Regions from separate parts of the Pararhodobacter zhoushanensis genome, predicted to be linked through region 1. Evidence: riboswitches for the same ligand, from Rfam matches in the RefSeq annotation. Region 1 holds a riboswitch; each other region holds the start of a gene.
The links. Region 1 has a riboswitch for thiamine pyrophosphate ahead of thiC (phosphomethylpyrimidine synthase ThiC). Riboswitches for the same ligand answer to the same signal wherever they lie in the genome.
Positions count from the first base shown of each region.

Region 1 (7,414 bases):
TTTTCAAGGGCACAGCCGAGCATTTCATCGAGCGTTTCATCCGCGAAGACCGCGATTTCCTCAACGCCCACAGCCCCGAAGAGCAGGGCGAGGCGGCCTTCCGCAAGGCGTGGGACAGCCGGAACGAGGGATCGAGCGAAGTGATGTCTTTCGCGCCCAATTATCAGGGCTCGCCCCTCGTGACCGGCGCGCCGGGACACCCGGACGCGCGCGGGACGCATCAGTTTGCCACCCGGGGCGGGCATCACCTTGCACCGGCAACGCTGGACGATGGGCGCGCGGTTTTCGACACATTGGGCCGCGGGTTCACCCTGTTGGCCTTCGGTGCCCCACCCGAGGCGACGCAGGCCTTTCGCCGTGCCGCCGACGCGGCAGGCATCCCGCTGACCCTTGTCCAACAGCCGCACGGCGGCGCGGCTGGCGCGCGCTATGAAGCGCCGCTGGTGCTCGTGCGCCCGGATCACTATGTGGCCTGGTCGGGCAGCGATGCCACGGATGCCACCCGGATTCTCACCCGTGCCGCAGGGCATAGCAGCGAGCCTTCATGACACTGGAACTGATTGAAACCATTACCGTCATCGCCATCGGCTTCGCGCTAGGCGGTATTCTCAAAGGCGCGACCGGCGTCGGCGCTCCGATCATCGCGGTGCCGTTGCTGGCGATCTATTTCGACGTGCGCTTTGCCATCGTGATCTTCTCGATCCCGAATATCCTGCCCAACATCTGGCAGGCATGGGCCTATCGCAAGACGCTGTTGCCATTGCGCTTTGTCGTGCCCTTCACGCTGGCTGGCATGCTGGGCGCGGCCTGTGGCACCTGGGTTCTGGCCAATGCCCCCACGGATCTGCTACCGCTCGGCGTCGCGGGTGCTGTCCTTCTCTACATCGGTTTTCGCCTTCTGCGCCCGCATTGGATTCTGCCCTACCCCAAGGCCGTGAAACTGGCCCCGCCGGTCGGGTTTATCGCCGGGATGCTGCAAACCGCGTCCGGCTTGTCCGCCCCGGCATCGGTCACGTTTCTGAGCGCGATGAAACTGGATCGCGCGGCCTTCATTCCCACCGTTTCGACGTTTTTCATCGGTCTGGGGGTGGTACAGATCCCGATGCTGATCGGCTACGGGTTCCTGACGCCCGAGCGCGCGCTGCTGTCGGCGGCCGCACTGATCCCGCTGACCGCGGCGATGCCTCTGGGCGCGCGTCTGGTGCGGCATCTGCCCAAGGAAGTCTTTGATCGCGTGATCCTGGGCCTGCTTGCGATCCTTGCGATCAAGCTTTTGGTCACCGCCTTCTGAGAGTGGCGCGACGGGAAGCGGCGGAACGCTGACCCTCAGACTGACCGCCGCGCCTGCGCCACGGCCTGCGCGAGCGTCCGCGCCGCCGCCTCAGGATCAGGCTGCCCGCAAAGGGCCGAGACCACGGCCAGCCCTTGCGCACCCGCCGCAATCACCTGCGCGACATGCGCCGCTTTCAGCCCGCCGATGGCCACGGCGGGCAGGCGGCTTGCGGCCACTTGCGCGGCCAGCCCGTCAAAGCCGATGGGCTGCTTGTGGTCGGTCTTGGTCGGCGTGGCAAAGACCGGCCCCGCGCCGATGTAATCCACGAGCGCGGGGTCAGCCGCCGCCGCCAGCGCCGGCGTCTCGACCGACAGGCCAAGGATCGCCCCGGCCCCGAGGCGCGCCCGCGCCTCGGCCACCGACATATCGCCCTGCCCGATGTGCAGCCCGTCCGCCCCCAGCGCCACCGCCGCGGCGACATCATCGTTGATGATCAGCCGCGCGCCACTGCCCGCCAGCGCCGCCTGCAAGGCCCGACCGGTCGCGATCATCGCCGCCGTATCGGCCCGCTTGTCGCGCAGCTGCACCATCGTCACCCCGCCCGCCACAGCACGGCGGGCGGTTTCGACCATGCCGACCCCGGCGCAAAGGCCGGGATCGAGCACGAGATAGACGGATAGATCGAACGCTTTCACGCCGCGACATCCTCGGCGCTGTGGATCACCGCCTCGGCGTCCAGCGCCTCGGGCGTCACCGCGTGCAGCGCATCGAGGAACCGAGGCGCAAAGCTGCCCGGCCCCTGCGCACCCGGATGCGCCCGCTGCCCGGCGACGGCGAAATGCGCCAGCGCCGCGACGGTCGCGTCAAACGGATCGGCTGCCCGCGCCGCATAGGCCCCGCACAGGCCGGTCAGCGAACACCCCAGCGCCGTGTTCATTGGCATCCACAGCGAGCCGCCTTTGATCCGAACAGCGCGGGTGCCGTCCGTCACAAAGTCCACCGCGCCCGTGACGGCCACCACGCCGCCGGTCTGCTGTGCCAGCCTGCGCGCGCCGTCCTCGGCGGCAGCGACGGCATCGCGGCCATCGACGCCCTGCCCCCGGCTGGCCTCACCCACCAGCGACAGGATTTCCGAGGCATTGCCGCGGATGATCGTCGGCCGCAGCGCCACCAGCTCGGCGGCAACCCGGCGGCGCAGGGCGGTGGCCTGACAGGCGACCGGGTCCAGCACCCAAGGCCGCTTGGCCTGCTGTGCGCCACCAATCGCGGCGCGCATCCCGTCGACAAAGGGCATCGACAGCGTGCCGATGTTCACCGTCAACGCCCCCGCGATCTGCGCGAACTCGCCCGCTTCCTCGGCGTCCGAGACCATCGCCGGCGACGCCCCCGCCGCCAGCAGTACATTGGCGGCGATGTTCATCGCGACATAATTGGTGATGCATTGCACCAGCGGCGGTTCGGCACGCAGGGCGGCCAGCAGGGTTCCGGGTGATTGGCTCATTTCGTGTCCTCCAGCGGCATATACAGATCCCCGCCTGCGCGGAATTTCTCGGCCATTCTGGCCATGCCTTCTTTTTGCGCCTCGGCGCGGATGTCGTGAGAAATGCGCATCGAGCAGAACTTCGGCCCGCACATCGAGCAGAAATGCGCGGTCTTGTGCGCCTCTTTCGGCAGGGTCTCGTCATGCATCGAGCGCGCGGTATCGGGGTCGAGCGACAGGTTGAACTGATCCTCCCAGCGGAACTCGAACCGCGCGCGGCTCAGCGCGTCGTCGCGGATCTGCGCGGCGGGGTGGCCTTTGGCCAGATCGGCTGCGTGGGCGGCGATCTTGTAGGTGATCACGCCGGTTTTCACGTCGTCGCGGTCGGGCAGGCCCAGATGTTCCTTGGGCGTGACGTAGCACAGCATGGCACAGCCGAACCAGCCGATCATCGCAGCACCAATACCGCTGGTGATGTGGTCATAGCCCGGCGCGATATCGGTGGTCAGCGGCCCGAGGGTGTAGAACGGCGCCTCGCCGCAGACCGCAAGCTGCTTGTCCATATTGGCCTTGATCTTGTGCATCGGCACATGGCCGGGGCCTTCGATCATCACCTGACAGTCTTTGGCCCAGGCAATCTGCGTCAACTCGCCCAGCGTCTCCAGCTCGGCGAATTGCGCCTGATCATTGGCATCGGCGATGGAACCGGGGCGCAGCCCGTCGCCAAGGCTGAACGACACGTCATAGGCCCGCGCGATGTCGCAGATCTCGTCGAAATGCTCGTACAGAAAGCTCTCGCGGTGGTGGTGCAGGCACCATTTGGCCATGATCGAGCCGCCGCGGCTGACGATCCCGGTCACCCGGTTCACCGTCATCGGGATCATGTGCAGGCGCACACCGGCGTGGATGGTGAAATAATCCACCCCCTGCTCGGCCTGCTCGATCAGCGTGTCGCGGTACACCTCCCACGTCAGATCCTCGGCAATGCCGTTCACCTTTTCCAGCGCCTGATAGAGCGGCACGGTGCCGATAGGCACGGGGCTGTTGCGCAGGATCCAGTCGCGGATGTTGTGGATGTTGCGGCCCGTCGACAGGTCCATGACGGTATCGGCCCCCCAGCGGGTGGCCCAGACCATCTTTTCGACCTCCTCCTCCATCGACGAGGTGACGGCAGAGTTGCCGATATTGGCGTTGATCTTGACCAGAAAATTGCGCCCGATGGCCATCGGCTCGGCCTCGGGGTGGTTGATGTTGGCCGGGATGATCGCCCGGCCCCGCGCCACTTCGTCCCGCACGAATTCAGGCGTGATGTAATCGGGGATGTCAGCGCCGAAGCTCTCGCCATCGCGCAGCAGCGCCTGTTTGGCCGCCTTGCGGCCCATATTCTCGCGGATCGCGACGAACTCCATCTCAGGCGTGACGATCCCGGCGCGGGCATAGGCGATCTGGGTGACAGACCGGCCCCCGGTCGCCCGGCGCGGGGCGTGGCGGACGGGGAATTCGGGCACCAGCCGCGCGCCCTCAGCCAAGCCGTTATCCTCAGGCCGGACATGGCGGCCCTCATAGCTTTCGGTATCGCCGCGCGCGGCGACCCAAGCCTCCCGGATGCGCGCAAGACCCCCATCAATCGCAATGTCCAACGCCGGATCGGTATAGGGGCCCGAGCTGTCATAGACCGTCACGGGTGGTTCGCCCGCGCTGGGGTGCAGGTCAATCTCGCGCATCGGGACGCGGATCTGCGGGTGAAGAACGCCCGCGTGCCAGACGCGGCGCGATGCGGGCAGCGGACCCGTCGTCACGCGGGGGGTAAGGTCTTTCATCGGTCAGAGCCTCCAGTGCTCAAAGCGTTGGAGACCCAGTTCCGCGTCGAATGGAGAAAGGCTGAACGGAATACGCCTGTGACGTATCGGCAAGAGCCGCGCAGCCGGTGCACCATCCCTACGCCAGTATGAACTGGATCAGGTTCATCGGGTCACTGCGCTGCGCCTTGCGGCACGATCAGTATCTCAGCCTCTTGTCGAGACCCCCCGGGTGAGTGCGCCCAACCTGCGCCAAAGGCCCAAGGCTTGTCAATGTGCCGTGTGCGGTCTTGGCAGGGTCATGCGTCTTCCCGCCACAGAAGCAGATTTACCTTTTGTTTTTCATGGCATTAGGAAAGATTCAGGCGCACAAAAGCACGCCAGAGTCGCGTGGTGCGCGCCGCTATCCTCCCAGCGCGATCCCCTCGCGGCGGCGGTCCGCGCCGCCCGACAGACCGTCGGGCGTGATCTCGATTGCCTGCAGGCCAGAGGTCATCGCCCCCACCTGCACCGCGTAACCAAGCTCGCTCAGCGCACCGGCAAAATCTGCCGCGACGGTGCCTTCTTCCAGATCATAGCGGCCAAAGCGGTTCACCGCATGCGCCATGTCGACGGCTTCCTGCACGTTCATATTCCAATCCAGAAACCCGATGATCGCCTGCGCGACGTAGCCGATGATCTGGCTGCCGCCCGGCGAGCCGATGACCAGAACCGGTGCGCCGTCCTGCATCACGATGGTTGGCGCCATCGACGACCGGGGCCGCTTGCCCGGCTCGACCCGGTTGGCAATCGGCACGCCGTTGTCATGGCTGCGGAACGAGAAATCCGTCAGCTCGTTGTTGAGCAAAAACCCGCCCGGCGCCATCAGGCGAGAGCCGAAGCCGTTCTCGATGGTGGTCGTCATCGACAGCGCGTTGCCATAGGCATCAACGATGGAGATATGGCTGGTGGCAGGCATTTCGATCGGCACGTTATCCGCCCAGTTCAGCGCGTGCTCGAACACCGGCATTCCGGCCTCGACGCTCTCCAACGCCCGATCACCCCGCAACGCCTCGGCCCGCGACGACAGATAGGCAGGATCGACAAGCCCAGCGGTCGGCACCGGCACATAATCGGGGTCGGCCATATAGCGTTCCCGGTCGGCGAAGGCCTGACGCGAGGCATCGCCGATCAACCGCCAGGTCTGCGGATCGCCCGGGCCCATCGCGGCCAGATCAAAATGGCTGAGCTGTCCGAGGATCTGCCCGACGGTCAGCGCCCCCGACGAGGGCGGCCCCATGCCGCAGACCTCATAGCTGCGATACGCAGCGCAAACGGCGGGCCGTTCGACCGCCTCATAGGCGGCGAGGTCGATCATCGCCAGCCGACCCGGATTGCCCGGCGCGTTTTGCACTGTATCGACAATGCCTTGCGCGATGTCACCGTGATAGAAGACGCCAGCACCCTGAGCCGCCAAAGCCCGAAGGGTCGCGGCATAGGCCGGGTTGGTCAGCATCGCGCCTGCCGCAAGCGGCACCCCGCCGGGCAGGAAATAATCAGCGGTCGGGGCAAAGCGCGACAGGCGTTCGGCATCGGCGGCAATGGACTCGGCCATGCGCGGCGAGACGGCAAAGCCGTCCTCGGCCAGCGTGATCGCGGGCGTGAACAGATCCGACCAGTCGGCCCGTCCCCAACGGTCATGCGCCATCTGCATCAGCGCGGGCGTGCCCGGCACACCGACCGAGCGCCCGCCGACCACCGCATCCCAGAACCCCATGGCCGCGCCATCGACCTGAAACAGCGTCGGATCGGCGGCAAGCGGCGCGCGTTCGCGCCCGTCGAGCGTGGTCAGTGCGCCGGTTTGCGCATCATACCAGACCAGAAACGCGCCGCCGCCCAGCCCCGAGCTTTGCGGCTCGACCAGTCCGAGCACCGTCTGCACCGCCACCATCGCATCGGCCGCCGTACCACCGGCGGCCAGGACGCCTGCCCCGGCCTCAGCCGCCAGCGGATTGGCGACGGCGACCATCCAGTGCTCGGCTGTCACCGGCAGCCCCGCATCCCGTGTTGCCAGCGCGGCCTGCGACGCCTCGCCAAGCGCCCAGACCCCGGCAGAGGTCGCCGCTTCCGGGGCCACGGTATCGGCGGCTTGCTGGGCATGGGCGGCCAAGGCCGAGCCGCAGAGCAGCAGGAAACTGGCTGAGACAAGGCGCATGGTCATTCCCTTCTGGTTGGCAGGCGGGGTTTTGTCCCGCTGTGGTTTTCTCCCCTCAGCGCAGGCTTTGCAGCAGCGCTTGTGACGGGGTTCCGGTGACCGGCAAGCCACGGCTGGCCTGATAGGCGCTGATCGCGCTTTCGGTGTTCGACCCGATCACGCCGTCCGCGCCCTGCGTGTCGAAGCCGCGCGCGGTGAGGCGCTCTTGCAGGGCGATGCGGTCGTTCTTGGTCAGGCCATTGGCATCGGGCGGGAAGCTGCCACGCAGCGGCCCGGCGCCGCCGATCCGGTCGGCCAGATGCCCGACCCCCAGCGCATAGGCTTCCGACGGGTTATAGCGCTTGATCACCCGGAAATTGCGCGTGGTGTCGAACTGCGGCCCACCCGCCTGCGGTTGGATCACCGTGCCGCTGGGCGATCCGCTGACCAGCTCGCGTCCCCAGCTCATGCCCCGGACCCAGCCGTGACGTTCCAGATAGGCCGCTGTCGTCGCCAAGGCGTCCGAGGGATCCTCGGACCAGATGTCGCGCCGGCCGTCGCCGGTGAAATCCACCGCGTATTCCTGAAAGACCGTGGGCATGCACTGCGTGTGCCCCATCGCCCCGGCCCAACTGCCGGTCATCCGGCTGGCCTGAATGTCGCCGTTCTGCACGATCCTGAGCGCGGCA
Region 1 is NZ_JAPDFL010000001.1:2,612,903-2,620,316, reverse strand. It holds gene OKW52_RS13130 (FAD-dependent oxidoreductase) at 1-548, shown strand, start outside; gene OKW52_RS13125 (sulfite exporter TauE/SafE family protein) at 545-1,291, shown strand; gene thiE (thiamine phosphate synthase) at 1,327-1,968, opposite strand; gene thiM (hydroxyethylthiazole kinase) at 1,965-2,774, opposite strand; gene thiC (phosphomethylpyrimidine synthase ThiC) at 2,771-4,573, opposite strand; TPP riboswitch at 4,671-4,793, opposite strand; gene ggt (gamma-glutamyltransferase) at 4,956-6,752, opposite strand; gene OKW52_RS13100 (lytic murein transglycosylase) at 6,802-7,414, opposite strand, start outside.

Region 2 (7,414 bases), 2.4 Mb from region 1:
CTCGTCGACGCCGATCCTGTATTACAACCGCGACGTGTTCGAGGCCGCCGGTCTGGACGCCGATACCCCGCCGGCCACCTGGGCTGACATGGAAGCCATGTCGCGCCAGATCGTCGAGTCGGGCGCGGCCACCTGTGGCTTCACCACCCGCTGGCCCAGCTGGGTTCAGCTGGAGAACTTCCTTGCCTATCACAACCTGCCGCTGGGCACCCAGCAAAACGGTTTCGCAGGCTTCGACACCGAGCTGGTGCTGAACCAGCATCCGGCGCTGATCCGGCATTGGGAAAATCTGGCCCGTTGGCAGTCCGAAGGCCTGTTCAGCTGGGCGGGCGGCGGCGCTGGCCCTGACGCGGGTGCCAAGTTCTATTCGGGCGAATGCGCGATGATGATGGAAAGCTCGGCCGGTCGTGCCGGGGTTCTGTCGAACGCCACGTTCAACGTCGGCTATGGCATGCAGCCGTATTACGCCGATGTCGAAGGCGCGCCGCAGAACTCGATCATCGGCGGGGCCACGCTGTGGGCGCTGACGGGTCACACCGACGAGGAATACACCGGCGTTGCCCAGTTCTTCGCCTTCCTGTCGCTGCCCGAGAACCAGGCCTGGTGGCACCAGAACACCGGCTACCTGCCGATCACGCAGGCCGCTTTCGAGCTGACCCAGTCGGAAGGTTACTATGACGCCAACCCCGGCGCCGACATCTCGATCCGTCAGATGAACCTGAACCCGCCGACCGAAAACTCGCGCGGTCTGCGTTTCGGGAATTTCGTTCAGATCCGCGACATCATCTCGGAAGAGATGGAAGCGATGATCATCGGTACGATCGGCGCCCAGCAAGCCGCGGACAACATCGTCGCGCGCGGCAACGATCTGCTGCGCGATTTCGAAGCGGCGACGCAGTAATCCGAACAGACCCTTGCCCGCCCGGTTCCTCAGGATCGGGCGGGTCCCTCTTTTTGCAGGACGACCGGCATGCAGACCAAGCGCATGACCTTCACCAACAGTCGCTGGCTGCCCTATGCGCTGCTGGCCCCGCAGGTGATCATCACGCTGATCTTCTTTGTCTGGCCCGCGAGCCAGGCCTTGTGGCAATCCATGTTGCGTCAGGACCCGTTCGGGCTGCGCACCACCTTCATCTGGTTTCGCAATTTCGAGCGTCTGTTTGCCGACCCGCATTATCTGGTGTCGATGAAAACGACGCTGATCTTTTCGGTGTCGACCACGCTGCTGGCCATGTCGGTGTCACTGCTGTTCGCGGTGATGGTGAACCGGATGATCCGCTCGCGCGATGGCTATGCGACGTTTCTGGTCTGGCCTTACGCTGTGGCCCCGGCGGTTGCCGGTGTGCTGTGGTGGTTCATCTTCAACCCGTCCATCGGCATCCTGCCCTATATGCTGGGCGGCATCGGGATCGAGTGGAACCACCGGCTGGAAAGCAGCCACGCGATGATTCTGGTGGTGATCGCCGCCGCGTGGAAGCAGATCAGCTATAACTTCCTGTTCTTCCTTGCCGGTCTGCAATCCATCCCGCAATCGCTGATCGAGGCGGCGGCGATTGATGGCGCCAGCCGGTCCAAGCGGTTCTGGACCATCGTGTTCCCGCTGCTGTCGCCGGCGACGTTCTTCCTGCTGGTGGTGAACATCGTCTACGCGATGTTCGACACGTTCGGCGTGATCCATGCCACGACCGAAGGCGGCCCTGCGCAGGCGACCAATATTCTGGTCTACAAGGTCTATCGCGACGGGTTCATCGGCAACAATCTCGGCTCGTCCGCAGCGCAATCGGTTGTGCTGATGGGGATCGTCATCGTCCTGACCGTGGTCCAGTTCCGCTGGATCGAGCGTCGGGTGAATTACTAAAGGCGCCGCATCATGGTAGAAAACGACCGCTGGGGCACGCTTCTTGCCCATCTCATCCTGATCATCGGCGTCGCCATCGTGGTGTTCCCGGTCTATGTGGCGCTGATCGCCTCGACCCACGCGCCGGGCACCTTCCTGCAGGGCGTCATGCCGTTGCTGCCCGGCAGCCACGCGATCGAGAACTATTCGACCGTGATCTTCGAGGGGCGCTCGAACGCCGGTGCGCCGCCTATTGGCCTGATGCTGTGGAACAGCTTCGTCATGGCGATGATGATCGCGGTGGGCAAGATTGCGATCTCGCTGCTCTCGGCCTTCGCCATCGTCTATTTCCGCTTCCGGTTCCGCATCTTCTTCTTCTGGATCATCTTCATCACCCTGATGCTGCCGGTCGAGGTGCGCATCGTGCCGACCTATCAGGTTGTCGCCAATCTGGGGATGCTCAACAGCTACTGGGGCCTGTCGATCCCGCTGATCGCCTCGGCCACGGCGACCTTCCTGTTCCGGCAGTTCTTCATGACCGTGCCCGAGGAAATGCTGGAAGCCGCGCGCGTTGATGGTGCCGGGCCGCTCAAGTTCTTCAAGGACATCCTGCTGCCCCTGTCGGTCACCAACATCGCCGCGATGTTTGTGATCATGTTCATCTATGGCTGGAACCAGTACCTCTGGCCGCTTCTGGTGACCAATGACGAGGCTTATTACACCGTCGTCATGGGCATTCAGCGCATGGTGACCGGAGCCGACAGCGAGCCCCTGTGGCATCTGGTGATGGCCACCGTCGTGCTGGCCGCGCTGCCGCCTATCCTGGTGATTTTGTTCATGCAACGGCTCTTTGTGAAGGGCCTGACCGAGACGGAGAAGTAATATGGCCCGCATCGTGCTTGATGGCCTGTCCAAGGTCTATCCCGGCGGCGTCCAGGCGGTGAGCGACGTCAGCCTCGACATCGCCGATGGCGAGATGATCGTGCTCGTCGGCCCCTCGGGCTGCGGCAAGTCCACGCTGCTGCGCATGGTCGCCGGGCTGGAGACGATCACCGGCGGGACTCTGACCATCGGCGACCGTGTGGTGAACGGTCTGGAGCCCGCGCAGCGTGACATCGCCATGGTGTTCCAGAACTACGCGCTCTACCCGCATATGACGGTTTACAACAACCTCGCCTACGGGCTGCGCAATCAGGGCGTGGACAAGGCCGAGATCGAGCGCCGGGTGCAGGAAGCAGCCGCGATGCTGCAGATCGGCGAGTATCTCGACCGCAAGCCGCGCAATCTGTCGGGCGGCCAGCGTCAGCGCGTGGCCATGGGGCGGGCGCTGGTGCGCGAACCGGCGGCGTTCCTGTTCGACGAGCCGCTGTCGAACCTCGACGCCAAGCTGCGCGTGCAGATGCGGGTTGAGATCCGGCAGTTGCAGAAACGGCTCAAGACCACCTCGCTCTATGTGACGCATGACCAGCTGGAAGCGCTGACCATGGCCGACCGGCTGGTGGTGCTGAACGGCGGCAAGATCGAGCAGGTCGGCACGCCGATGGAGCTGTACTCGCGCCCCGCGACGGTGTTTGTCGCCGGGTTCATCGGCTCTCCGGCGATGAACATGATCGACATGGCCTATCTGCGCGATAGCGGCATCGCCCCTCAGGCGCTGCCTTCGGGCACCGACCTGATCGGCGTGCGCCCGGACGAGCTGCTGCTGACCCCGCCCGCAGAGCCGCATCTGGCGCTGAACGGCACGGTGGTACTGCTGGAACCGGCCGGGGCCGAGAGCCACATCTACGTCACACTGGGCGGCAGCGACCAGCCGATCACCGTGCGTCTCTCTGGCCTGCCTGCCGTGACCGAAGGCGCGCCGATCACGCTTTATGCCGCGCTGGACGGGCTGCACCCGTTCAACAGCGCCAGCGGTCGGCGCACAGGGTGAGCGGGCAGGGGGGCCTCGGCCCCCCTCTGGCCGTTCCGGCCATTCACCCCCGAGGATATTTGAAGAGCAAAGAGGGGCGTTAAGCTTTCGTTAACCGCGCCTCATTTTCTGTCTGAAAATATCCTCCGGGAGCGTCCGGGAGGGTGGAAAACCCTCCCGGTTCCACAGCGCCGTTCAGAACACCGCTGCGACCTCGTACATCACCGGCTCGAAATGCGTGCACAGCGCCGCGATCTTGCGGTTGCGCTCGCGCATCTCGGTGGTGCGCAGCATGGCCTGAAAGTCGCCACGCTTTTCCCAGCGCGAATAGGTCGAGATCCGCGTCTGCGCGTCATTCACATGCAGCGCGCCGCCCAGAAATCCGGGCTGGTGGCGGATCACCGCCTCATAGGCGTCATTCAGCGCGTCAAGCACGTCGCTGCAGGTGCCGGGGGTCATCTCGAAGGTGGTGATGACGGTCTGGCCGTCGAAGTCCGGTGTGATGGCGATGGGCATGAAGAGCCTCCCTTTGCTGCGGTCATGGTGCCCCCTTGCGGTCGCTCTGCAAAGCTCTATCTTGCCCGCTACCTCGGGGTGCCGGCGCAATCCGGCTGAGATGTGGGCAACCACGGACCCGTTGAACCTGAACCGGTTAGGACCGGCGGAGGGAAGGTGACAGGATGATCCTCCACCCCGACCCTGCCCGTCGCAATGGAGGAATGATCATGACCCATCCGACCTTTGCCACGGGATTGCTTGCGGCTTGTGCGCTGGCAGTTCCCCTGATGGCAAACGCCCAGACACCCCAACTGCGGGTGCTCACCTATGACAGTTTCATCGCTGACTGGGGCCCCGGCCCGCAGATCGAGGCCGCGTTCGAGGCGACCTGCGGCTGCGATCTGGTGTTCGAGGCCGCCGGTGACGCCGCCGCGATGCTGGCGCGGCTGATGCTGGAGGGCGCGCGCAGCGACACCGACGTGGTTCTGGGGCTGGACACCAACCTGACCGCTGCCGCTGCCGAAGCCGGCCTGATCGCGCCGCATGGTCTGTCGCCGCAGCTGGATCTGCCGGTTGCCTGGGACGATCCCCTGTTCGTGCCCTTCGACTGGAGCTGGTTCGCCTTCGTCTATGACACCACCCGCGTCGCGACCCCGCCGCGCAGCTTTGCCGATCTGATCGACAGCGATCTGAGCGTGGTGATTCAGGACCCGCGTTCCTCGACCCCCGGTCTGGGCCTGCTGATGTGGGTCAAGGCGCTGTACGGCGATCAGGCCGGGGCGATCTGGCAGGGCCTCGCCCCGCGCATCCTGACCGTCACGCCGGGCTGGTCCGAGGCTTACGGCCTGTTCCTTGAGGGCGAGGCCGACATGGTGCTGAGCTATACCACCTCACCCGCCTATCACATCATCGCCGAGGGCGATGACACCAAGGCCGCCGCGCTGTTCGACGAGGGCCATTACATGCAGGTCGAGGTCGGCGGCGTTGTCGCGGGGACCGATCAGCCCGAACTGGCGGCGCAGTTTCTGGACTTCATGACCTCGGACGCCGCGCAGGCGCTGATCCCCGAAACCAACTGGATGTACCCTGCCGTGATGCCCGAGGGCGGTCTGGCCGAGGGGTTCGCGGCACTGCCGCGGCCCGAGGTGTCGATCCTGCTGCCCGCGGACGCGGCGCAGGCCTTGCGGGATCCCGCCCTTGCCGAGTGGCGGGATGCGCTGGCGCAGTGAGCCCTTCTGGTTGATCGGGGCCGCCGCGCTGGTCGCGGCGGTCCTTGTCGTGCTGAACCTTGGCGCTTTGGGTGCCGTGGTCTGGCGGGCCGAGGGCAGCGCCAGCTTGAGCAGCGCCGACTGGTCTGCGCTGCGCTTTACCGTGGTGCAGGCGGCGGTGTCGGCGCTGGTCTCGGTCGCGCTGGCGATCCCGGTGGCGCGCGCGCTGGCGCGGCGGCGCTTTGCCGGGCGCGGGGTGCTGATCGTGCTGATGGGCGCGCCGTTCATTCTGCCGGTGCTGGTGGCGGTGATCGGCCTGCTGGCCGTGCTGGGCCGCAACGGCATCGTCAACGAGGCACTGGTCTGGCTGGGTCTGCCGCGTTTCAGCATCTACGGCTTTCACGGCGTCATTCTGGCGCATGTGTTCTTCAACCTGCCGCTGTCGGTGCGCCTGCTGTTGCAGGGCTGGGCGCGGATCCCGGGAGAGCATCTGCGGCTGTCCTCGGCACTGGGGTTCGGCGCGGTCGCGCGGTGGCGGCATATCGAGGGGCCGATGCTGGCCCGCGTGGTGCCCGGCGCGCTGGCGGTGGTGTTTCTGATCTGCCTGACCTCGTTCGCGGTGGCGTTGACGCTGGGCGGCGGCCCGCGCGCGACGACGCTGGAGCTGGCGATTTACCAGGCCTTCCGTTTCGATTTCGATCTGGGGCGCGCGGCGCTGTTGGCGGCGGTGCAGGCGGGCGTCGGGTTGGCCGCGCTGCTGGCGCTGGCGCGGTTCACGCTGCCTGAGGGGGCGAGCACCGGCATGGACCGGGTGGCACCTGCGCCGCCCGGCGGGCTGGCCAAGGGGCTGGACGCGCTGGCGATTGCGCTGGCGGCGGCGTTCCTGCTCGCGCCGCTGGCGATGGTGGTGATCAAGGGGCTGCCTGCGGTGGTCGGTCTGCCTGCGGTGGTCTGGTGGGCCACGCTGCGGTCGCTGTTGGTGGCGGGGCTGTCGGTGGTGCTGCTGGCGGTGTTTGCGGCGACATTGACGGCGGCGTCGCTGTATCGCAAAGCGCCTGAGGCGTTGGGGATGGCGGCGCTGATCTCATCGCCGCTGGTCATCGGCACCGGGCTGTTCGTGTTGGCGAACCCGTGGATCGACCCGGCGCGGCTGGCGCTGCCGGTGACGGCACTGGTCAATGCGGCGATGGCGCTGCCCTTTGCCCTGCGCGCGCTGGTGCCTGCCGCGCGGCGGGCCGAGGCGGATTTCGCGCGGCTCTCGGCGGCGCTGGGGCTGAGCACGGCGGCACATTGGCGGCTGGTGCTGTGGCCGCGCCTGCGCCGCCCGGCGGGCTTTGCGCTGGGGCTGGGGGCGGCGCTGTCGCTGGGGGATCTGGGGGTGATCGTGCTGTTCGCGCAGACCGGGTCCGAGACCCTGCCCATGCAGATGCACCGGCTGATGGGGGCGTATCGCAGCGGCGAGTCGGCGGGGGCGGCGGTGCTGCTGCTGGCGCTGTCGCTGGGGGCCTTTGTGGCCGTGGAACGGATTGTCGGAGGGCGCGATGCTGGGGCTTGACGGGGTAGAGATCGTGCTGGGCAGCTTCCGCTTGGCGGCGGACCTGAGCGTGCCGCAGGGCGCGCGGATCGCCGTGATGGGGCCGTCGGGAGCGGGAAAATCGACGCTGATCGGCGCGGTAGCGGGGTTTGTGCCGCTGGCTGCCGGGGCGATCAGCTGGCAGGGCGCGCGGATTGACGGGCTGGCCCCGGCGCTGCGACCGCTGAGCATTCTGTTTCAGGACAACAACCTGCTGCCGCATCTGAGCGTCTTTGACAATGTGGCGCTGGGGGTGAACCCCAACCTGCGCCTGAGCACGGCGCAAAAGGCGGCGGTGGGGCAGGCGCTGGTCGAGACGGGGCTAAGCGGCCTTGAGGCCCGCAAACCCGCGCAGCTGTCAGGCGGGCAGGTCAGCCGGGCCGGGCTGG
Region 2 is NZ_JAPDFL010000001.1:179,409-186,822, reverse strand. It holds gene ugpB (sn-glycerol-3-phosphate ABC transporter substrate-binding protein UgpB) at 1-901, shown strand, start outside; gene ugpA (sn-glycerol-3-phosphate ABC transporter permease UgpA) at 971-1,858, shown strand; gene ugpE (sn-glycerol-3-phosphate ABC transporter permease UgpE) at 1,871-2,719, shown strand; gene ugpC (sn-glycerol-3-phosphate ABC transporter ATP-binding protein UgpC) at 2,721-3,767, shown strand; gene OKW52_RS00905 (antibiotic biosynthesis monooxygenase family protein) at 3,942-4,262, opposite strand; TPP riboswitch at 4,327-4,433, shown strand; gene thiB (thiamine ABC transporter substrate binding subunit) at 4,472-5,473, shown strand; gene OKW52_RS00895 (ABC transporter permease family protein) at 5,457-7,007, shown strand; gene OKW52_RS00890 (thiamine ABC transporter ATP-binding protein) at 6,994-7,414, shown strand, end outside.
Region 2: another riboswitch for thiamine pyrophosphate. It lies ahead of thiB (thiamine ABC transporter substrate binding subunit); the one in region 1 lies ahead of thiC (phosphomethylpyrimidine synthase ThiC).

Region 3 (7,414 bases), 860 kb from region 1:
GGCGCGGGCTGGCGGCGGCGCTGGCGCTGGGTGCCGAGGGGGTCAACATGGGCACCCGCTTTTGCGCGACGGTCGAAGCACCGATCCATGATGACGTGAAGGCGATGCTGGTCAGCAACACCGAGCGCGACACCAACCTGATCTTCCGGGGCTTCAAGAACACCGGACGGGTCGCCAAGACAACGGTGTCGGACAGGGTGGTCGAGATCGGCACGCGCCCCGGCGCTGTGTTCGAGGATGTGCGTCCGATGGTGTCAGGCGCCAAGGGGCGGCAGGCGCTGACCACGGGCGATCTGGATGCCGGGCTGATCTGGGCCGGACAGATCCAGGGTCTGATCCACGATATCCCCACCTGTGCGGTCTTGTTGTCACGGATGGTGGCCGATGCTGAGGCGATCATTCGCGGCCGGATGGCCGGTTTCCTTGCCTGACCGACTGCCGCCGGTCCCCGATGGTCCGGCGGTTCTCATGCCAGCCCAGCACGCCGCTGCGGCGTGGTTCGGACGGGATGTCCGTCTCCTTTCGTGCCATGCGTGGCGGAACCCTGCCTGCGGACAGGCGCGGGGCCGGGTCAGGCTGCGTCACGCCGTCCGCGCTGACCAAGCTGCCGCGCGTGGTGTTCTGCGGCTACGTAATGGCACAGGCCATCGACAGCGCCCGGGCACGGCAGGTGTCGCTCTTCAACAGCAGCGTGCCACCGTCATCGCGCGTCTTTCGCGCGGTGACCTGCACCAGCCGGTCGCGCTGGCGGGCTCAAGGTAGCTCATCCCTTTGCTCGGCAAAGAGCGGATTGTCCGGCTGACCTGCCATGGGTCTGTCATCGAGCCACGACTCATGATGGTCCTTTGCGCCTCGTGGTGCGGGTTGAGCAATCGCCGGGCGCGCGGACCGCTCACCGCGCGCAGCGGGACGGACGATTGCGGCGGTCAGCCTGACGGCCAAAGGGCGTGGAAATGGTGGACCGGCCCGTGGCCGTGGCCCACGTCCAGCGCCTCGGCGGCGCCGAGGGCGGCGTGCAGATAGGCCTTGGCCTGCCGCACGCTCTCGACCATCCCGAGGCCGGGCAGCAGCGCCGTAATGGCCGAAGACAGCGTGCAACCGGTGCCGTGGTCATTGGTGGTGGTGATGCGGGGCGCGGCGAAAGCCGTCACGCTATCCGCGCCTGCCAGCAGGTCGGTGCTCTCCTTGCTTGCGGCCAGATGCCCGCCCTTCAGCAACACCCAGTCCGATCCCAGCGCCAGAAGTTCGGGCAGGGCGGTCTGCATGTCGTCGGCTGTCCAGTGATCGGGGCGACCCAGCAGCACGGCGGCTTCGGGCAGGTTCGGGGTGATCAGCGTCGCCAGCGGCACCAGCCGGTCGCGCACCGCGGCCACCGCCTCAGGGTCCAGCAGCGCGTGGCCGCTTTTGGCGACCATCACCGGATCCAGCACGATTCTGGCCACCTTGTGATGGCGCAGACGATCCGCCACGGCCTCGGCAATCCCGGCGTTGGCGATCATGCCGATCTTCACCGCGTCGATGCGCACATCCTCTAGCACCGCGTCGATCTGGTCGGCCACGAAGGCCGGGTCCAGCGCCACAAAGGACCGCACACCCTGCGTGTTCTGGGCCACGACGGCGGTGATCACCGAGCATGCATAGGCCCCCAGCGCCGAAAAGGCCTTGATATCGGCCTGAATTCCCGCGCCGCCGGACGGATCGGTGCCCGCGATGGTCAGGACATTGGCGATCATGGCGCGACCTCCGCCATCAGCGCTGCCGCCTGCGCGGCGACCGTGGCGACATCGCGGCTGAGCGGCAACGCGGCCAGACGGTCGAGAGCGACCCACCGCGCGTCGAGCGCGTCATCTGCGGCGACGGGTTCGCCCTGCGTCCACTGGCACAGCGCGGTGATCAGGATGAAATGATGGCGCAGGGCCTCGTCGTCACCCCGGTCCAGCGCATCCAGCGCGCCAAAGACGCGCAACACGCGGGCCGAGACGCCGGTTTCCTCGGTCAACTCGCGCAGGGCAGCATCGTGCAGCGTCTCGCCCCGCTCGATCTTGCCGCCGGGAAAGCCCCAAAGGCCCGCATCGGGCGGATTGGCGCGGCGCACAAGCAGGACGTCACCGTCGCGCACCACGACAGCAAGGATCGCGGCAATCGGGCGGTCGGGCAGGGGGGTGTCAGCATGGCGGCCTCGTCTTTTGAGGCCGGCAAAGGAGAGAGCGCGGCGGTCCCGTCCCTTCGCCGGCATGATCCGGATCAGGTTCAAAGGGTCACTGCGCTGTACCGTGCGATGCTGTCAGACTCTCAGCCCCCTGACGGGGCCCCCCTCGGTGACAGGGATGATATCAGGCTGCGCCCCGGGTTCAATGCTGGCTGGCGACGGGGCCGTGAAAACTTGCACCATACGTGTTGCATTATAAACAAGTTGCAATATAAACCGTGCCGAAGAGGAGTTTCCGATGGTCAAGATTATCTTTGTGTCAGCCTCAGGCGCGCGCACGGAACTGGACGTGTCCGAAGGCACCAGCATCATGCAGGCCGCTGTGCAGAACGGCGTTGACGGCGTGATCGGCGAATGCGGCGGGGCGGCGATGTGCGCGACCTGCCATGTCCATATCGACCCGGCCTTTGCCGACAAGGTGCAACCGATTGCCGATATCGAAGAGGCGATGCTGGACTGCGCGATGTCCCCGGTTGATGCGCGCAGCCGTCTGGGCTGTCAGATCGCGCTGGGGCCGGAACTGGACGGCGTGATCGTCCATCTGCCGCCGTCGCAATGACCGTTGCTGCGCTAGCGCCCGAGGGCCTCGCGGTCCACGGTGTCGATCTTGGACAGATTCTGGCGCATGCGCTCGAACATCGCGAACAGCGTGTCCAGTTCGGCCTCGTTGAACCCGTCCAGCAGCGCGGCCTCGCGCCGCAGCGCGATGGCGATGATGCGGTCGTGCAGCGCCGCGCCCGAGGGGGTCAGCCACAACAGCCGCTTGCGATCCACCAGTCGCGCGACGGCATGGCCCATCTCTTCCAGATGGCGGCTCGACCGGCTGACGATGGATTTGTTCATCGCGACCATCTCGACGATGCGCATGGCCTGAATGCCCGGCTCGTTGCGCAGGGCGGAGAGCACACGCCATTCGTTCAGACCGATGCCGAAGATCTCAAGGTAGAGCTGCGAGGCGCCCCAGGACAGGCTGTTGTTCAGGACGGACAGGTAATAGGGCGCATAGCGCTGGGCCGTAACCGACAGATCGCGGTCGGTGATGATGTCGGTCTCGGGCATCCGGCGTCTCCTGCGTTCAGAGGTCTTTAGCGGTGACTACGTTTAATTGCAAACCACGAGGGAGGGCACGTTGAAAAAGCTCATCAATGACGTGAAAGATGTCGTTCCACAGGCGCTGGCGGGTCTGGTTGCCACATCGAACGGCCTGCGCCTGATCGAAGGCACCACCATCGTGGTGCGCGCCGATCTGGACGCGGTGAAAGCGGCGGGCAAGGTTGCGCTGATCTCCGGCGGTGGCTCGGGTCATGAGCCGGCGCATGCGGGCTATGTCGGCGCGGGGATGCTGACAGCGGCGGTGGCGGGCGACGTGTTCGCTTCGCCCTCGACCGACGCCGTGCTGACGGCGATCCGCGCGGTGGCGGGGCCGGGAGGCGTGCTGCTGATCGTCAAGAACTACACCGGCGACCGGCTGAATTTCGGACTGGCCGCGCAGATCGCGCGCGGTGAGGGGATCGAGGCCGAAGTGCTGATCGTCGATGACGACGCGGCGCTGGGTTCGGCGGAAAAGACCGCCGGGCGGCGCGGGATCGCGGGCACGGTTCTGGTGCACAAGATCGTCGGCGCTGCGGCCGAGGCCGGTCTGTCGCTGGCCGAGGTCAAGGCGCGCGGCGAGGCGGCGGTCAAGGCCACCGGCTCGATGGGCGTGGCGCTGAGCCCGTGCACCGTGCCCGCCGCGGGCACCCCGAATTTCGAACTGGGCGCGGATGAGATCGAGATGGGGCTGGGCATCCATGGCGAATCCGGGCTGGCGCGCATCACCCTGCGCCCCTCGGCGCATCTGGCCGAGGATATGATCGACACCATCGCCGCCGACCGCCGTTTCAGCGCGGGCGACCGCGTGGCGCTGTTGGTCAACAATCTGGGCTCGACCCCGCCGATGGAGGTTTCCATCATCGCCGGCGACGCGCTCAACGCCTGTTCGCGGCTGGGGCTGGAGGTGTCGCGCGTCTGGGCGGGGACGTTCCTGACGGCGATCGACATGGCCGGGGTCTCGCTGTCGCTGATGGCGCTGGATGACGACCGGCTGGCGGCGCTGGACGCGCCCGCGTCGGCTCCGGCGTGGATGCTGCCGGGGTTGCGTGAGGGGCTGACGGTTCCCGCGCCTGCTGCGGTCGCAGATGTGGTGGCAGACGGGGCAGGGGAGCCTGCGGTGCTGGCCGCACTGCTCGCGGGATGCGCGGCGCTGATCAAGGCCGAGCCCGAACTGACGCGGATGGATCAGGTGGTCGGCGACGGCGACATCGGCCGCTCGCTGGCGGGCGGGGCCGAGGCGCTGATTGCCGAGAAAGCGACGCTGGCAGGCCTGTCGGGCGCGGCGTTCTGGCGGCATGTCGGCGCGGTGGTGCGGCGTTCGACCGGGGGCACCTCGGGGCCGCTGTATGCGATCCTTGCCTTTGGGGCGGCGAATGCGCTCGACACTGCCGAGGGTGACGCCGGCACGGTGCTGGCTGCCGCTTTCGCCAGCGGTGTCAAGGCCTTGTGCGATCTGGGCGGGGCTGAGCCGGGGGACCGGACGATGGTCGATGCGCTGGCACCTGCCCTGGGGGCGATGGCGGCTGGCGGCACCCCGTCCCAGCGTCTGCGCGCGGCGGCCAAGGCTGCCGAAAGCGGGGCCGAGGCGACAAGGCAGATGAAGCCGCGCCGGGGCCGGTCCAGCTATGTCGGCGACCGGGTGCTGGGCCATCCCGATCCGGGCGCGGTGGCGGTGGCGCTGTGGCTGAGTGCGGCCGCCAGCTAGATCGTTTCCAAAGATACAAGTCACTTGCAATATAAACCCGTTGCTAATTAAACTGTCCGTGTTCGGAGGAGAGCGCCCCATGACCAACAGCGATTCGCGAGATCGTCCCGTGCTGGATATCGACCCGTTCAGCCGCGAGAGCATGGATAATCCCATTGCTCTGGATGAAGCGATCCGCGCGGCGGGTCCGGTTGCCTGGGTGCCCAAATACGGCTTCTGGATCACCGGCCACGATGCTGTGGTGCGCGAAGTGTTCGAGGATTGGCGCCGCTTTTCCTCGGCCTTTGGCACCGGGCTGACCAATGTCGTGACCGAAGAGCCGTGGCGCAAGCCGTCGGTCATTCTGGAAGCCGATCCGCCCATCCACACCCCCAACCGCAAAGTGCTGGCCAAGGTTCTGTCCCCCGCCGCTTTGCGCAAGATGGCCGATGATTTCCGCGCCGAGGCTGACCGCATGGTCGATGCCCTGCTGGAGCACGACACGGTCGATCTGGCCAGCGATCTGGCCTTTGCTTTCCCGTTCAAGGTTTTGCCGGATGCAGCAGGCCTGCAGCCCTCGGGGCGGCACCATCTGATGCCCTATTCCACGTTGAATTTCAACGCGATGGGGCCAAAGAACGACCTGTACCACGCCGCCCGCAAGATCGTGGAAGAGCAAGGTACGTTTGAATATGTCGCGGCACAGATGGCCGAGGAAAACCTGCTTCCCGGCGGGTTCGGCGAGGAAATCTACAGCGCCGTACACCGGGGCGAGATCTCGAATGATGACGCAGGCATGCTGGTGCGTGCCTTCATTTCGGCCGGGATCGACACCACGGTCTTTGGCATCGGCATCGCCATCAAGGCGCTGATCGAGAACCCGGCGCAATGGGACAAGCTGCGCGCCGACCCCTCGCTGGCCCGTGCGGCCTTTGAAGAGGGGCTGCGCTGGTACGCGCCCAGCCCGGTGATCGGCCGCACGACCAGTGGTCCGACCGACCTGGCGGGCGTGCAGCTGGGCGGCGGCGAGAAGGTGATGATGTGGCTGGGCGCGGCCAACCGCGACCCTGCGCGCTGGGACGATCCCGACACCTATGACATCAGCCGCCGCACCGTGGGCCATCTGGCTTTTGGCACCGGCATTCACGGCTGCGTCGGCCAGATGGTCGCGCGGCTGGAAGCGGAATCCGTTCTGGGAGCCCTCGCGCGCAAGGTCGCGAAGATCGAGCTGATCGGCACCCCCGAGCGCGTCTACATCAACTGGCTGCGGGGGTATCACTCGCTTCCGGCCCGGCTGACGCCTGCGTAAGTTTTGACGAAATGCGTCCCTGATGGGCGCGATTTACTGGGAGGAGTAAATGATGACCATGACCAGAACCCTGACCCTGACGAGCGCGCTGACGCTGCTCGCCACCGGCGCGCTGGCGCAGACCCCGATCTACGGATCGTGGCCGCCCGCGTCGGATTACCTGAACACCGACACGCTGCCCGAAGCCTTCGCGATGATGTCGCAGGCCACCGGCGGCGCGCTGGAATGGGAGCTGATCGCCGGTGGCCAGTTGGCCGATGGCCGCGGCACGCTGGCGGCGGTGACCGATGACCTGATGCAGGCTGGCCTGCAGATCCCGGTCTATACGCCCGAGGCAATGCCCTCGTTCACGCTGCTCTATTCGGTCGTCGTGCCGGGCGATGACCCCATGGCTGTGGCTGCGGCAGCCGCCGAGACCGTCTTCCTGAACTGCCCGTCGTGCCTGCAGGAAGCGCGTGACAACAACGTGCTGCCGTTCGGTGGCTTCGCGTCGGCCTCGTACCGGCTGATGTGCACCTCGCCGGTGTCTTCGCTTGAGCAGATGTCGGGCCTGCGCATCCGCGCCACCGGCGGGTATGGCGAAATGGCGATCATGGGCGGCGGCACCCCGCTGTCGGTCACGCTGACCGAGGCCGTGGGCCTGCTGCAACGCGGCGGTCTGGATTGCCTGATGGCAACCCGCGAATGGCTGCAAACCTATGGCTACGGCGAATACGCCCGCTATGTCACCGATCTGCCGCTGGGCAACTCCAGCCCCGCCGTCGGCTTCCTGATGAACCGCGATCTGTTCATGGGTCTGTCGGCGGACGAGCAGCAGGCGATGATGCGGGCCTCGGCCTTCATCACCGCCAAGCATACGATCGGCAACTACGTGATCCGCGATCAGGAAAGCTTTGAGAACCAGCAAGAGGTCAATGGCGTCGAACTGGTTGCACCCGACGCCGGTCTGACCGCGATGGTCGAAGGCTTCTCGGCGCATGACCGCGCCCGTCTGCTGGAAGCCGGTGAGCGTCTGGGCGTCGAAGACCCCGCCGCGCTGATCGACACCTATCTGGCGGCTGTCGAGCGCTGGCGCCCGATCTCGGCCGAGCTGGGCAATGACGTCGAAGCCATGACCCAG
Region 3 is NZ_JAPDFL010000001.1:1,749,834-1,757,247, forward strand. It holds gene OKW52_RS08700 (NAD(P)H-dependent flavin oxidoreductase) at 1-431, shown strand, start outside; gene thiD (bifunctional hydroxymethylpyrimidine kinase/phosphomethylpyrimidine kinase) at 927-1,733, opposite strand; gene OKW52_RS08710 (NUDIX hydrolase) at 1,730-2,236, opposite strand; TPP riboswitch at 2,205-2,326, opposite strand; gene OKW52_RS08715 (2Fe-2S iron-sulfur cluster-binding protein) at 2,448-2,768, shown strand; gene OKW52_RS08720 (MarR family winged helix-turn-helix transcriptional regulator) at 2,780-3,268, opposite strand; gene OKW52_RS08725 (dihydroxyacetone kinase family protein) at 3,339-5,006, shown strand; gene OKW52_RS08730 (cytochrome P450) at 5,086-6,294, shown strand; gene OKW52_RS08735 (type 2 periplasmic-binding domain-containing protein) at 6,347-7,414, shown strand, end outside.
Region 3: another riboswitch for thiamine pyrophosphate. It lies ahead of OKW52_RS08710 (NUDIX hydrolase); the one in region 1 lies ahead of thiC (phosphomethylpyrimidine synthase ThiC).